3 regions of the Luteipulveratus mongoliensis genome follow, and region 2 is predicted to be linked to each of the others. Evidence: riboswitches for the same ligand, from Rfam matches in the RefSeq annotation. Region 2 holds a riboswitch; each other region holds the start of a gene.
The links. Region 2 has a riboswitch for S-adenosylmethionine ahead of VV02_RS22600 (LLM class flavin-dependent oxidoreductase). Riboswitches for the same ligand answer to the same signal wherever they lie in the genome.

Region 1 (4,854 bases), 1.1 Mb from region 2:
GGCTCGGCCAAGAAGGAGTTCCCGCCGCGGACCGCGTGACCGTCCGGGCGCCGGAATGTCCGCGGCGCCTCGGTCGTTGACGTTCTGTTACGGGCTCGGGGGAGTCCGCACGAAGGAGAGCAACATGCCCGCACCTCGTTCACCACGCTCGGTCCAGTGGGGCTCCATGCGCCAGCTGGCCAACGCCGTCAAGGCAGCCAGCGCGCCCGGAGCGCCAGCCGTCGGTGCCCGGCTGTCTGCCATCCCGCGCATGGTCAGGGCGACCATGTCGGGGGAGTACGACGGGTGCTCGCCGATGCATCTCGCCGCGCTGGCAGGCGCCGCGGCGTACATCGTCTCCCCGGTCGACCTGCTGCCGGAGGCGGTCCTGTCGGTGGTCGGCCTGGCCGACGACGCCGTCGTGCTCGCCTGGTTCGCCAGCGCGCTGGTGCGCGACACCGACGATTTCCTGCGCTGGGAGAAGCAGCGGGCCTCGACCGTCCGCAGCCACACCGTGCGCTGAGCCGTTTCCCACACCCCTTCCACGGACGGCCCACTGTCCACAGGCCGTCTCGAGAGGCTTCACGGTCGGTGCTGACCGCTGAAGCCTGGGTCCATGAATCAGAAGCTGCGCGGCCTCGGAGAGCTGGTCGCCTACCTGCCCTACGTCCTCGGGTTCATCCCCAGACGGTCCGTGGTCGTCGTCGGTTCGATCGACGGCACCGTCGGTCCGATCTCGCGCATCGACATCCCGCCCAGCGAGAGGCGGGCCGAGGCGGCCCGTCTGGTCGTCGACCAGCTCGGTCGAGTCGGTCTACGACAGTTCGACCTGGTCGGTTATGACGACGAGGAGGACACGCGGCGGCTGATGGCCACGATCAGGCGTGAGCTGAGCCAGGCAAGCGGAGCGCCGTGCGTGCACGAGGTGCACGTCCGCGAGGGCCAGTGGTCCGTGGCTCGGTGTGCGTGCGGCGGGTGTGAGCGGGATGAGTGGCAGCCGGTCCCTGAGCAGAGTCGGGTGGGGGCCATTGCCGAGCAGGTGCTCCGCGAGGTCGAGCCGTACGCCGACCGAGATGAGCTGGCGGCGAGCGTCGCGTTGGCACACCCGCTGGTCGCGCAGGCGATGCTGACGATGGTCGACCAGCCGTTCGACGCCATGGACGAGCGCGATGAGGACGACGCGGTCGCCGTCGCCTGGTCCGCTGTCCTGGTCACCGATGACGACGCGCTGCCAGTCCACCTGCTGCCGGTCGACACCCTGCTCGACGCGGTCTGCTCGTTGCAGGACAAGGTGTTTCGTGACGAGCTGATGGGCTGGATGGCCCCTGACGCGCTGGGCTTTCGTTCGCACAGCCCTGCGATCCGATCGGCGTTGGACGATGCGCTCGGCCGTCCTGCGTGGCGCGCCGCGCACGGCGCTGCGCCGTTGCAGCGGGACGTCGAGATCGGGCGGGTGACCCACCGGCTGCAGGCGCTGGTCGCTTGCACCCCTGATGTCTGGGTCGACGGGACGGCCACCCTGCTGGCGTACTGGTGCTGGGCGCACGGCAGCGGTGCGTTGGCCGGGATGGCACTTGACCGGGCCCTGGACGCCAACCCGGCGTACTCGCTGGCCCACCTGATCGGTCACGCGCTCAGTCATGGCCTGCGGCCCGGGCAGGGCGATCCCAGCAGCCGAGAGATCGCGTCCTGAGAATTGAGGGCGTCGGTGGGGCGCTGCTACCGTCGTGGATGTCAAGAGTCTCAGCGCCAAGCCCCGGCTGGCTGAGCGGCAACCCTCCACCGCGGTGGGGTGCCCCGGGTGAGGACAAGGTCGAACCACAAAGGCTCGACAAGCGCGGGGCCCGACACGTTGCGAGGCCCCTGACCAGGGAGCGACGCCGTGACCGTGCTGGGCCATCGACGAGCAGCCGCATTGCCCGATGGTGTGCTGGTCTCGTTGCCGGAGGACGCCAACCCGGACGCGTTCGGCGTACGGCTGGGCGCGCAGACCCTCGAGAGCGGTGAGTCGCTGCCCGACGTGACGGTGGCCGTCCAGACGTGGGGTCGGCTCAATGCCGACGCCAGCAACGCCGTCCTCATCGAGCACGCGCTGACCGGCGACGCGCATGTCGTCGGGCCGTCCGGTCCAGGACAGCCGACCGCTGGTTGGTGGCCCGGGTTGATCGGACCCGGATGCGCCATCGACACCGCCCGCTACTTCGTCGTGGCGACCAACGTGCTCGGGGGGTGTCGCGGCACGACTGGACCAGGTTCGCTCGCGCCGGACGGCCGACCGTGGGGATCCCGCTTCCCCAACATCTCCGTACGCGACCAGGTCGCCGTGGAGGCACAGGTCGCCGACCTCCTCGGGATCACGAGCTGGCGCCTGGTCGTCGGAGGCTCGATGGGCGGGATGCGCGTGGCGGAATGGGTGGCGTCCTACCCCACGCGGGTGCGCAGCGCCGCAGTCGTCGCCAGCACCGGCGCAGCATCGGCCGACCAGATCGCATGGGGCCAGGCGCAGATCCTGGCGATCAGCCACGACCCCGACTACCGCGGCGGCGACTACTACGACCAGGGTGTCGTCCCGGCTCACGGGCTCGGGCTCGCTCGTCGGATCGCCCACACGACCTACCGCAGCGCGAGCGAGCTCGAGGACCGGTTCGGTCGAGACGGCCAGGACGGCGAGAACCCTTTGCGCGGAGGCCGATTCGGCGTCGAGAGCTATCTGGACCACCACGCGGCCAAGCTGGTCGGTCGGTTCGACGCCGGCACCTACGTCACCCTCACCCGGTCCATGTCGACGCACGACATCGGTCGCGGTCGGGGAGGGCTGGCTGCGGCCCTGCGGCCCTACACCGGCGACCTGCACGTGATCGCCGTCGACTCAGACCGCCTGTTCCCCGTCGAGCTGTCCGAGCAGCTGGTGCGGGCTCGCGGCTCGGGCTCGGTCCAGCTGATCCACTCCGACTACGGCCACGACGGGTTCCTGATCGAGATCGATCAGGTCGCCGCTGCAGTGGACCGCGCCCTGTCCTCGGGGACAGCCCGCGAGGCCCGCCACGTCCGGTAGCGTCTGGGCAGGACGGCCACCCGCGCCGATCCTGCTGGACTGCTGCCTGATGAGGGAGGCCATCCGTGACTGTCGTGGTGGGTTACGTCGCGACCAAGGAAGGCAAGGCCGCGCTCGAGCGCGCCGTGCAGGAGGCGACCGAGCGGTCGACCAAGCTGCTGGTCCTGGACTCCCGCGCCAGCAAGGCGGACGAGGAGCCTGTGTCGCGGCTCCTCGAGGAGGCCGGCAGGAGCGGCGTCGAGGTCGAGCTGCGCTCGCTGACCCACACCGACGACCCGGCGGAGGACATCATCGCGGCCGCGGACGAGGTCGGCGCAGAGCTGATCGTCATCGGCCTGCGACGGCGTACGCCGGTCGGCAAGCTGATCCTGGGATCCAACGCCCAGCGCATCCTCCTCGACGCGGCCTGCCCGGTGCTCGCGGTCAAGGCTCCGGCGTCCGCCTGAGCTGTTCTGGAGGGCGTCGTACGGCCTCTGATCTGCGGGAATGTGGCACGCCGTGGCGGTGTTGGTCCAAGAAGGTCGGCCGACCGTTTTATAATGGTCGTGGAGCGCTCGCCGGAGACCGCCCTTCGGCACTCGAAACACCCGCTCCAAACCCGCCACCTCGGTCGCCGTCGCACCTGTCGACGGCTCTTGTCGTGGTGCCCACGTTCGGGCGCCCCGACGCCGCACGTACCCGGAAGGTAGCCCGTTGACATCAGTGTCGAACACCCCTGCTGAGACCCCGCCGGCCCTCCCGGCCGAGTTCGCGCACCCTGCCCTGCAGGAGCTGATGCGGGTGGGTCAGACCCACGGGTCTGTCGACAGCCTCGCGCTCAAGCACGCACTGGAGACGGCCGAGATCGCGCCCAAGCGGATGAAGACCGTGCTGCGTGCGCTGGAGCAGCACGGCGTCAGCGTGACGCTCGACCCGGACACCGCGCAGCGTGCCGTCGCCGCGACCGCGACCCGGTCAGCTGCCAAGAAGACCACGCGACCGGCGACCAAGAAGGCCGCTGCCAAGAAGACCGCCGCGGCGGATGAGGCTGAGGACAAGCCCGCCACAAAGGCGCCGGCCAAGAAGACCGCCAAAGCCGCGACCACCAAGGCCGCCGCCAAGAAGGCCGCGGGCCAGACGACCGCCGCTGCGAAGAAGGCCGCTGCTGCGGCAGCCGCGACCGAGAGCGACGCGGTCGCCGACGGCGAGGAGTCGGAGGACAGCGAGACTCCGTCGAAGGAAGCCGCTGAGAAGGAAGAGTCGGAGACCGGCGGCTTCGTGATCCGCCAGGACGACGACGCCGATGCTCCCGCGCAGCAGGTCGTCACCGCAGGCGCCACCGCAGACCCGGTCAAGGACTACCTCAAGCAGATCGGCAAGGTCGCCCTGCTGAACGCCGAGCAGGAGGTCGAGCTCGCCAAGCGCATCGAAGCCGGTCTGTTCGCCGAGGAAAAGCTCAACTCGGGCGAGAAGATCGAGATGAAGGCCAAGCGCGAGCTGTGGTGGATCGCGCAGGACGGCAAGCGCGCCAAGAACCACCTGCTCGAGGCCAACCTCCGACTGGTTGTCAGCCTCGCGAAGCGCTACACCGGCCGCGGCATGCTCTTCCTGGACCTGATCCAGGAGGGCAACCTGGGCCTGATCCGTGCGGTCGAGAAGTTCGACTACACCAAGGGCTACAAGTTCTCGACCTATGCCACCTGGTGGATCCGTCAGGCGATCACCCGTGCCATGGCCGACCAGGCGCGGACGATCCGCATCCCGGTCCACATGGTCGAGGTCATCAACAAGCTGGCCCGTGTCCAGCGTCAGATGCTGCAGGACCTGGGCCGCGAGCCCAC
Region 2 (4,854 bases):
ACGGCGGGCGGGCGGGTCTGGATCAGGGGAGCAGACCCGCCCGCTCACTCGCGTCGTTGAGTCATTAGCCCGGCTAGAAGGGCGGCGGTTCGTGGGCGGGGTAGGTGATGTAAATCCGGCTGGATGCGCTGGTCCAGGTGGCGGTTCCGTCTGGAGTGATGGTGACGGTCCAGGCGCCGGAGTGCTTGGCACGGTGGTGGGCCCGACACAGGGACAGCAGCCCTGCGGGTTCGGTTCTGCCGCCACGACCGTGCGGGATGACGTGGTCGGTGTCGGTCATCTGTGCTGGTCGGGTGCAGCCGGGGAAGCGGCAGACCTGATCGCGGAGCTGGACGAACTGACGCATCCGGGTCGGTGGCCGGTAGGCGGTGCTGGTGTGCTCGCGCAGGGCACCGGTGGTCGGGCTGACCAGGGCACGACCGATCGTGTCACCGAGGGCATGGACCAGTCCGGTGACGGTCTCGGCCGAGATGACGCCGACACCGTCGACGACCACATCGCCCAGTGCGGCTGGCGGTTCGGAGTCCGTGCGCTGGTTGGCGATCGTGGTCAGCCGTTCGATCAGCTCTTCCACTGCCTCCGCGACCGGATCACTCCCACTCGTCGCGGCGGGTGCTGCCCGCTTGGTGCCGGGTGGGTGCCACGGCGGCAGGTCTGTGGTGGTCCATGGGTCGGGCACGTCCGGCACGCGACCGCCCTTCGCAGGGTGCAGTCCCCATGCGGACAGGTCGAGAGGTTCTCCCGGGCCGGTCTCGCCGCCAGCGACGAAACCCATGCGCAGGTTGGTCTGGTCGAGCAGGTCCGCGAGCCCGTCGGTGGCGACCGCGGCGGCTCGTGCGGCGCCTTCCTGGACGGGAACCAGGAACGTGCACGACGCCGACGCATCCGCGGAGGAGGTCAGCAGGTCCACCAACGCCTGTGCCCGGCACTCACCCATCAACGGTGCGCGCCGTGCATCACCAGCCGATGCCGGCAGCTCGGCGGCCCCGGTCTCAGCCTGTCCCGTAGCGGCCTTGTCGTCCGGTGCGTTGCGGTAGCGCCCGGCGAGGTCCTGGATCGCGGACTGCATCGCTGCCGCCTGCTCAGTCGGCAGGGTTGCGGTCATGGTGCTGGTACCGCGAATGCGGCCGGGTTCGAACCAGACTCCGAGGGCCTCACGCACGCTCCGTCGCCGGTGCCGCACCGGTGACTCGGCGTCCTGGTTGGCCACTGCGGCTCGGGCGCGCTTACGGGTGGCGGTCGCGGTCCACGAGCTGATGCCACCACGGGGTCCGGACAGCATCGCCGCTTCCACGTGTGGCGCGACCACAGCTCGGGTGCCCTCGGGGACGTCCTCCAACGCGTCAACGACCGCGGCGAGGCGTTCCCGGTCGATCGCTCCGTCGGCGAGGGCGTCGATCAGTAGTGGGGTGTGGCACACCGCTGCGACCGACTCGCGCACCCGCCGCGCCGCGGTGCGCGGCCCCCAGCACAGGGCGGCGCTGATGTCCGCGACCGCGGTGTCCCGAACATCACCGACCGCGCCGCGACCAAGTCGATGGCCGGCATCACCTGACGGGTCGTAGTGCGCCACCGAGCCCGCATGTTGCGCCAACCGATGCGCCTGCACAGCGTGGGCCAGGTCGACCAGGTGCTGGGTGACGCTGACCTGCTCGAGCACCACCGGTGCCGACACGACGTCCTCGGTGTCGTTGCGGATGAGCGCGTACGCCGACTCCAACGCCTCCCGAGCGATGACCAGCTGCGCCGCGCAGCGGTGTCCGTCTCGCGGCGCAGCGTGGTCATCTCGGGTGCGCTTGCCATGCCACCATCGTACGTACGTACGAACTTCGCCGCAAGTCCGCGATCGATGAATTTGATTGCTGTGTAAAGCCTTTCGACGATTCTGACGTTGTCGGTGGTGCGTGCTAGTGCGCCAGCAGACCGCTCCGGCTCACCGCCGAGCGAGTCGGGCCGCCCCGCTCACCACGTGGACGCTGGCATTTGCATATGAATAACTCTCAGTTATCTTGAATCTGGTCTTGAGTGGCAGCGTGAAGCCCTGGCTTGCTGTCCGGCAACCCTCCGTTCGTGGCGGGGTGCCCCAGGTGACGACCCGGCCGCATGAACCCGTGCGGCAAGCGCGACGACGCGGCGCCAGCCGCCCGGGAGGCACACGATGAGCCCCAGACCCCTGATCCATCTGGCCGTGGCCCTCGACGGCACCGGCTGGCACCCGGCCTCCTGGCGCGACCCGTCCGCTCGGGCGGACGAGGTGTTCACTGCTCGCTACTGGGCCGACCTGGTCCGGTTGGCGGAGAGCGGCGCCCTCGACCTGGTCACCCTCGAGGACGGACTCGCCCTCCAGGCCGATGACGCGCTGCACCACGACGACCGCACCGACCGGCTTCGTGGACGCCTCGACGCGGTCCTGGTCGCCAACCGAGTCGGCCCGCTCGTCCGACGAATCGGCTTGGTACCCATCGCGATCACCACGCACACCGAGCCGTTCCATCTCTCGAAGTCGATCGCGACGCTCGACTACGTGACCGGCGGCCGCGCCGGCGTACAGGTGCGGATCGGCGGCCGCCGCGACGAGGCCGACCACTTCGGCCGCCGAGAGCTGGGCGACTGGACCGACCTCGACGCCGACGGTCAGCGATCCCTGGCCAACGCACTCTTCGATGAGACCGATGACTACGTCGAGGTGCTGCGCCGGCTGTGGGACTCGTGGGAGGACGACGCCGAGATCCGCGACTCAGCCACCGGCCGGTTCGTCGACCGAGACAAGCTGCACTACATCGACTTCGAAGGCGACCACTTCTCAGTGCGCGGTCCGTCGATCACCCCTCGCCCTCCGCAGGGTCAGCCGCTGATAGCGGCCCTCGGGCACGACGTACGACCGTGGCAGCTGATCGGCAGGTCGGCCGACCTCGGCTTCATCACACCGAAGGACGACCCGGCCGAGGCGCTGACCGTCATCCGCGAGGCCCAGCAGGACGCCGGGCGCGACACAGTCCACGTCCTCGGGGACGTGCTGGTCGTCCTCGACGAGGACGCTGCACGGGCAGGTGAGCGCCTCGGCCGGCTCAACGATCTGGCCGGCAGCCCCCTGGTGTCGGACGCGCTGATCTATGTCGGTGGTGTGAAGGGCCTGGCCGATCTCATCGAGTCCTGGTCAACCGCAGGCCTTTCCGGGGCTCGTCTGCGTCCGGCCGTCAACACCGTCGACCTGCCACGAATCGTGGACGACCTCGTACCCGAGCTGCGACGCCGCGGACTGTTCCGGTCGGCGTACGACGACCGGACGTTGCGTGAGCGCTTCGGCCTAGCCCGCCCCGTCAGCCGCTACGCCGCCTGACCACCCGGAGAGGACAAACTGATGCCGCAGAAGCAGATTCACCTGGCCGCGCACTTCCCGGGGGTCAACAACACCACCGTCTGGAGCGACCCGGAGTCCGGCAGCCACATCGAGTTCGACTCGTTCCGCGAGTTCGCGCAGACCGCCGAGCGGGGCAAGTTCGACTTCCTGTTCCTGGCCGAAGGTCTGCGGCTGCGCGAGCAGCGTGGCCAGATCTACGACCTGGACGTCGTCGGCCGCCCTGACACCTTCGCGATCCTCAGCGCGCTGGCCGCTGTCACCGACCACCTCGGCCTGGCAGGCACGATCAACTCGACGTTCAACGAACCGTACGACGTGGCAAGGCAGTTCGCGTCCTTGGACCACCTCTCCGGTGGCCGCGCGGCGTGGAACGTCGTGACCAGCTGGGACGCGTTCACCGGTGAGAACTTCCGACGTGGCGGCTTCCTGCCGGCCGAGCAGCGCTACGAGCGGGCCAAGGTCTTCTTGCAGACGACACTCGAGCTGCTCGACTCGTGGCGTGAGGGCGATGTCCTCGCCGACCGCGAGTCCGGCGAGTTCCTCGCACGACCCGATGCGGGCGAGTTCGCCCACCAGGACTCGCATTTCGACATCCGCGGCAGGTTCAATGTCCCGCGCAGCCCACAAGGACGGCCGGTCATCTTCCAGGCCGGCGACTCCGACGAAGGTCGAGACTTCGCGGCTCGTCAGGCGGACGCGATCTTCTCGCGACACAGTGAGTACGACGCGGGCAGAGCCTTCTACGCCGATGTGAAGGGCCGGCTCCCGAAGTTCGGCCGCACCCGGGACGACCTGCTCATCCTGCCCGCCGCCACCTTCGTCCTCGGAGACAACGACGCCGACGCGCAGGAGCGAGCCCACGTCGTACGCCGGCAGCAGGTCAGCGGAGCCACAGCGATCAACTTCCTCGAACAGGTCTGGAACCGTGACCTTTCGGCGTATGACCCCGAAGGACCCCTGCCCGACATCGACCCGGACACCGGCGAGCACACCATCGCCCGCGGGCGGGCCAGCGTGCGCGGACACCGCGATCCCGTACAGACCGCACACGAGTGGCGGGAGCGCGCCCAGGCGGAGAACCTGTCGATCCGCGACCTCGTGATCGAGGTGTCGGGGCGGCAGTCGTTCGTCGGCTCGGCGCGCACGGTCGCCGACGAGATCAACCGCTACGTGCAGGACGACGCCAGCGATGGCTTCATTCTCGTCCCACACATCACACCGGGCGGGCTGGGCGGATTCGTCGATGCAGTGGTGCCTCTGCTGCAGGAGCAGGGCGTGTTCCGAGAGGACTACACGGGGTCGACGCTGCGCGAGAACCTTGGACTGCCAATGCTTTCCGACTCCCAGGACGCAGACACCGAGCGCGCCTCCTGAGGGGCGCGCTCAGCGGGAGTCGGCCACCAGGCGTACGGCCAGGCCACCGAAGATCGCGGCGGACACCCGGTCGAGCCAGCGCTGGACGGCCGGTCGGCGTTGCAGGAGCTCTGAGAGAG
Region 3 (4,854 bases), 510 kb from region 2:
GTCTTGCCCGACCCGCTCGGCCCGAGAAGCGTCAGGAACTCGCCGGCGGCGACGTCGAGGTCGATGTCCTGCAACGCGTCGAGGGCGACGGCCTGCGGCTGGTCGCGGGTGGGGCGTACGACGAACTGCTTGCCGACTCCCTGGAGGCTGATCTTCGGGGTGCTCATCCCTGACCACCAGCCGAAGCCAGGCCGTTGAACTCGTTGGTGTACAAGTCTTTCGGCTTCAGCTCACCCTTCTTGACGATGCCGCTCTCCTCGAGCCAGGACGTCCACTGGGTGTAGTCGCGATCGCTGACGGCGCCACCCTTGCTCGCGATGCCGACGCTCTTCCAGTACTTCAGGTTGGCGGTCGTCTCGTGGCGCCCACGCTTGTTGATGATCGCGGCGAAGCGCTTGATGACTTCGGCGCGCGGAGTCGTACGCTCCCACTCGATGGCCTTGGCGACGCCGGTCACGAAGTCCTTGGCGGCGTCCGGCTTCTTGGCCGTCAGGTCGTTGCGCAGGACGTACTGACCGCCGTTGAACGCGCCGAACAGGCTGTAGTCGTTGAACAGGCTGCGCAGCCCGCCCGCTGCGATCGCCCGGTCCTGCAGCACGCCGCCGAGAGATCCGACGTCGACCTGGTTGCGCCTGATGGCCTGCTCGGTGTCGTTGGGCGGCAGGACGACCAGCTGGACCTTGTCGATCTCGGCCGGCGTCAGACCGTGCTTCTTCAGGTAGGTGTCGATGACGGCCTCGGAGTGCGCGCCGAGCGTGTTGACGGCGATCTTCTTGCCGATGAGGTCACGAGGCGTGCGGATGGGGCTGCCCGCCTTGACGTAGAACCCGTTGAACGTCTTCGCGTCCTCGCCGTAGTAGTTGACGACCGCCTTGACCGGTGCGCCGGCGGCGATCAGCTTGACGACCGCTCCGGAGAAGGCGCCGCCGAAGTCGGTCTGGTTGGTGGCCGCGGACTGGATGTCCTGAGGACCGCTGGTCGTGTTGCCGACCCACTTCAGCTTGACCTTCGAGAAGTAGCCGAGGTCCTCAGCGAGCTCGGGCAGGGTCACGGAGTTGGCGGCGCCCTGGTAGCGCAGGACGGTGTTGCCGGATCCGTCCTTGGCTCCTGGCTCCGCGGCGTTCCCGGCACCGATGGCGCAGCCGGTCACGGAGAGGGCGAGCACAGCGGAAATGGGCATGGCGAGATGGCGAGAGGTCAACATGTGGATTCCTTTGGTGGTCAGACGAGCTCGTGACCTGAGTCTTTGGACGAGACTCCTCATCCGGCCGGGCTCGCAGGCTCCCCCGGTCCGGCATCGTCGTCCCGATGATGCGGTCAGGCGACGGCGACCCGGCGCGGTGCCGGGGAGAGACGCTCGATCGCGTCGGCGAAGGCATCGGTGACCTCGCGCAGCGGTGTGGAGGCGGCGTCGTCCAGCTCGACGGCCCCGTTGTCGCCCAGGACGATGTGTGCGGACAGCACGAACCATCCGGGCGTGATGTGGGTGGCGCCCAGGCTGGAGAGCACGGGACGCAGCGCGTAGTCGACGACCAGCACGTGGGCCGGGGTGCCACCGGTGGCCAGCGGCAGCACCGCCTTGCCACGCAGTGCGTACTGCGGCAGCAGGTCCAGGAACGTCTTCAGCAGGCCGCCGAAGGACGCCTTGTAGACCGGCGTCGTGACGATGACGGCGTCGGCGGAGGCAAACACCTCGATGGCGGCGTTGATGTCGACGTCGTCGGCCTGTCCAAGCAGCAGCGGCCGAGCGGGCAGGTCGCGCAGCACGATGCGCTCGACCTGGTGCCCTGCGAGCTCGAGGCGGCGCTCGACGTCGCCGAGGACCGCGTCCGTGCGTGAGGTGGCGGATGGGCTGCTGGAGATCGCGGCGATCAGGGCCATGGTTCCTCCGATGATGGCGGGTCGCCGAATACCGTTGCGCAGCAAGGCATCTCAGCGGGTTAACGAGGAGCAGCCGCGTCGATGCGGCTGGAGACGACCGATGTGGTCGCGCGACGAAGGACGACGTACGGCGCTGGGAGCGCGCCGGTCATGCCGAGGTCAGTCGCGACAGAGCGCGCTGGAGACTCGCTGGAGGTCGATGTGGCGGCGGGAGCACAGTCGCCTGGCTGGGGGCCTGATCTCTCTCACTCGGATCACCCATCTCGTGATGAGGCTTGAGGAGCCTCGCGCTTGCGACGGACCGGCGCTGGTCGTCACCAGGTCATCACCCGGAGCACCCCGCCGCGAGGGAGGGTTGCCGTCCAGCGAGCCGGGGCTTGGCGCTGAATCTCGTGACCTGTCAGGAACGTAGCCGCGCAATCATAAGACGCGCAAGGGGAATGCAAAACGTTCCGTTATGCGGACCGAGGTCTCGCGAGGTGAGATCGGCGCGGGCTGCCGCTCAACCGGCGTGCAGGTCCGGGTCCGGCGTCTTCCTACGGATCGGCTGGGTCTCGTCCGTATCTCGGCTCGCGGGTGGCTCGTCCTCAGTCGCCGCGTCCTCAGTCGCCGCGTCCTCAGTTCCTGCGTCCTCAGTTCCTGCGTCCTCAAGCTCGACGTCGGTGCCCGCGTCCTCGATGCCTTCGTCGTCGTACGCGTCCTCGTCGTCGCCCTCGACCTGCGGGATCTCCAGGGTCTCGTCCTCGTCGTTGGACTCGCGGACCTCGACGACCTCGATATCTGCCGGGTCGACCTCTGGCGGAGGTGGCGTCTCGACGACAGGCGCCCCGCCGGCCGTACGCCGCCGCACGGGAGGCGGGAGCAGAGACTCGTCGTCGTGCCGCTCCTCGTCCAGCCGACGCAGAGCGGCGGCACGACGATCGACGAGCAGGTCGTCGTCGGAGTTGGCGGCCTCCATCAGGCCGGAGACGCGGCGCAGCTCCGAAGCCAGCCGGATCCGGCGCTCGAGGTGGGTGTCGGGCCGCTCGCGACGCGACTGGGCGTACGCCTCCACGACGGTGTCCACCGCCTCAGGGCTGGCCATGAGCGACAGCACCGCGAAGTCCGAGGCCGGGTCGCTGACTGCTGCGGTGTCCCAGCTGTCGACGGCGACCACGTCGCCGTCCTCGACGAGCACGTCACCGTCATGCAGCGCACCGTGGGTCGGTGTCGTGGCGAAGCGCCACAGGCTGACTTCTTCGAGCGCTCTCTCCCAGCGGCCGAGCAGGCGAGGTGGGACGTGGCCGGTCGAGGCGGCGCGGTCCAGCTCGGACAGGCGACGGCTGCGATAGGCATCGGCGTCGTACGACGGCAGCCCGGCCTCGTCGTACACGCGGGGATCGATGTCGTGCAGCTCGGCGAGGGCACGGCCCAGGGAGCGGGCCTCCTCGGAACGAGGCACGAGGTCTCGCCAGCCCAGCGGCTGGCCGGGGAGCTGACGGTAGACCGCGACGCTGCTGCCGTTCTTGGCGGTCGTGGTGCCCGCGAGATGGGGCACCTGGAAGCTCAGGCGCTTGCCGAGCAGGTGCGCGAGCCGCTCCGCCTGGTCCAGCGCGGCTCCGGCGGCTGTGGTCAGCGCCGATCGCACCTGCCAGCGGTTGTCGTCCTCGTCCGTGACGATCGCCACCTGATAGGGCGCTCCAGGGCGCATGGCCACACCCTCGACCTGGGCAGGGCTGAGTCCGGGCACGGCTGCATTGGCGAGGGCGGCCAGAGTGAGCGGACGGTTGAGCACGTCTGCCACGTTAGGTCAGGTGCGGTCCCCAACCTTGGAGGCATGCCGCATAGCCTGGGACCCGTGCCTTCCGCGGACTCAGAGACCCTGCTCGAGCTAGGCCTGTCCCGCTCTGCGTTGGACCGCTCAGCGGCCCTGCGCAAGGAGCCGGACCAGTTGCGTCGACTGCTGGCCGACCCGGCCACCTGCGTCCTCGATCTGTACGGCGACCGGGCGCCCTACGAGGGCGAGCCGGGTTCGCGCCGGCTCTACTACCGTCCGCCGGTCGAGGCCGACCGGTCCGACCTGGTGATCTATCTCGGCGCTTCGGACGGGAGGTCGTACGCCTGCGCGATCCACCCTGCGGAGCATGACGGGGACGATCCACGAGCCAACCTGCGCTCTCTCGGCATGGAGCTGGGCGATCTCGATGTCGGCGTGCTCGCGGCGTCCGTCGGGATGGCCAACTGGCACGCCGGCCAGGGCTTCTGCCCACGGTGTGGGGCGCCCACAGAGCCTGCCGAGGGCGGCTGGGTCCGCATCTGCACCAAGGACGGGTCGAGTCACTTCCCCCGCACGGACCCGGCCGTGATCATGGCGGTCGTCGACGACGAGGACCGGCTCCTGCTGGCCCGCGGCCCGCAGTGGGGCGAGAACCGTCTGTCCGTGCTCGCCGGGTTCGTCGAGCCGGGCGAGTCCCTGGAGGCCGCGGTCGCGCGCGAGGTGTTCGAGGAGGTCGGCGTCCCGGTGACCGACGTCCGCTATCGAGGCAACCAGCCGTGGCCGTTCCCTGCCTCCCTCATGGTGGGCTTCCGGGCGCGTGCCGCCTCGACCGACCTCGTCCTCGACCCCGAGGAGATCGCTGAGGCGCGCTGGTTCAGCCGCGAGCAGCTGGCCGAGGAGGTCGGCGACGGTCGCCTCGGGATCTCGCCGCACCTGTCCATCGCCCGCCACCTGATCGAGGACTGGTACGGCGGTCGCATTGCCGAACCCTCCTGACGATCGCCCACGCCTGTGCACAACGATCGTCGGGTGTCGGGCGGGGATGCGAGCATGGGGCCGATGAACGCCGACGACGTCCTGGACGGGCTTGACCCCGAGCAGCGCAAGGTCGCCGCGTCCCCCCTCGGACCGATGGTCGTCCTCGCGGGTGCGGGCACGGGCAAGACCCGCGCCATCACCCACAGGATCGCCTTCGGAGCGCACTCCGGTGCCTACCA

Region 1: another riboswitch for S-adenosylmethionine. It lies ahead of metX (homoserine O-acetyltransferase MetX); the one in region 2 lies ahead of VV02_RS22600 (LLM class flavin-dependent oxidoreductase).
Region 3: another riboswitch for S-adenosylmethionine. It lies ahead of VV02_RS27475 (putative leader peptide); the one in region 2 lies ahead of VV02_RS22600 (LLM class flavin-dependent oxidoreductase).

The regions. Positions count from the first base shown of each region.
Region 1 covers NZ_CP011112.1:3,650,820-3,655,673, reverse strand. Annotated here, with positions in the region: gene VV02_RS17380 (EcsC family protein) at 1-39, shown strand, start outside; gene VV02_RS17375 (YkvA family protein) at 125-502, shown strand; gene VV02_RS17370 (DUF4192 domain-containing protein) at 596-1,672, shown strand; SAM riboswitch class IV at 1,712-1,823, shown strand; gene metX (homoserine O-acetyltransferase MetX) at 1,862-3,034, shown strand; gene VV02_RS17360 (universal stress protein) at 3,100-3,480, shown strand; gene VV02_RS17355 (RNA polymerase sigma factor) at 3,737-4,854, shown strand, end outside.
Region 2 covers NZ_CP011112.1:4,745,933-4,750,786, forward strand. Annotated here, with positions in the region: gene VV02_RS22595 (HNH endonuclease signature motif containing protein) at 74-1,720, opposite strand; SAM riboswitch class IV at 2,018-2,129, shown strand; gene VV02_RS22600 (LLM class flavin-dependent oxidoreductase) at 2,159-3,340, shown strand; gene VV02_RS22605 (NtaA/DmoA family FMN-dependent monooxygenase) at 3,362-4,735, shown strand; gene VV02_RS22610 (LysE family translocator) at 4,745-4,854, opposite strand, start outside.
Region 3 covers NZ_CP011112.1:4,232,872-4,237,725, reverse strand. Annotated here, with positions in the region: gene VV02_RS20045 (ABC transporter ATP-binding protein) at 1-167, opposite strand, end outside; gene VV02_RS20040 (ABC transporter substrate-binding protein) at 164-1,180, opposite strand; gene ssuE (NADPH-dependent FMN reductase) at 1,318-1,881, opposite strand; gene VV02_RS27475 (putative leader peptide) at 2,041-2,130, opposite strand; SAM riboswitch class IV at 2,164-2,279, opposite strand; gene VV02_RS20030 (phosphotransferase) at 2,384-3,655, opposite strand; gene nudC (NAD(+) diphosphatase) at 3,719-4,633, shown strand; gene VV02_RS20020 (ATP-dependent DNA helicase UvrD2) at 4,697-4,854, shown strand, end outside.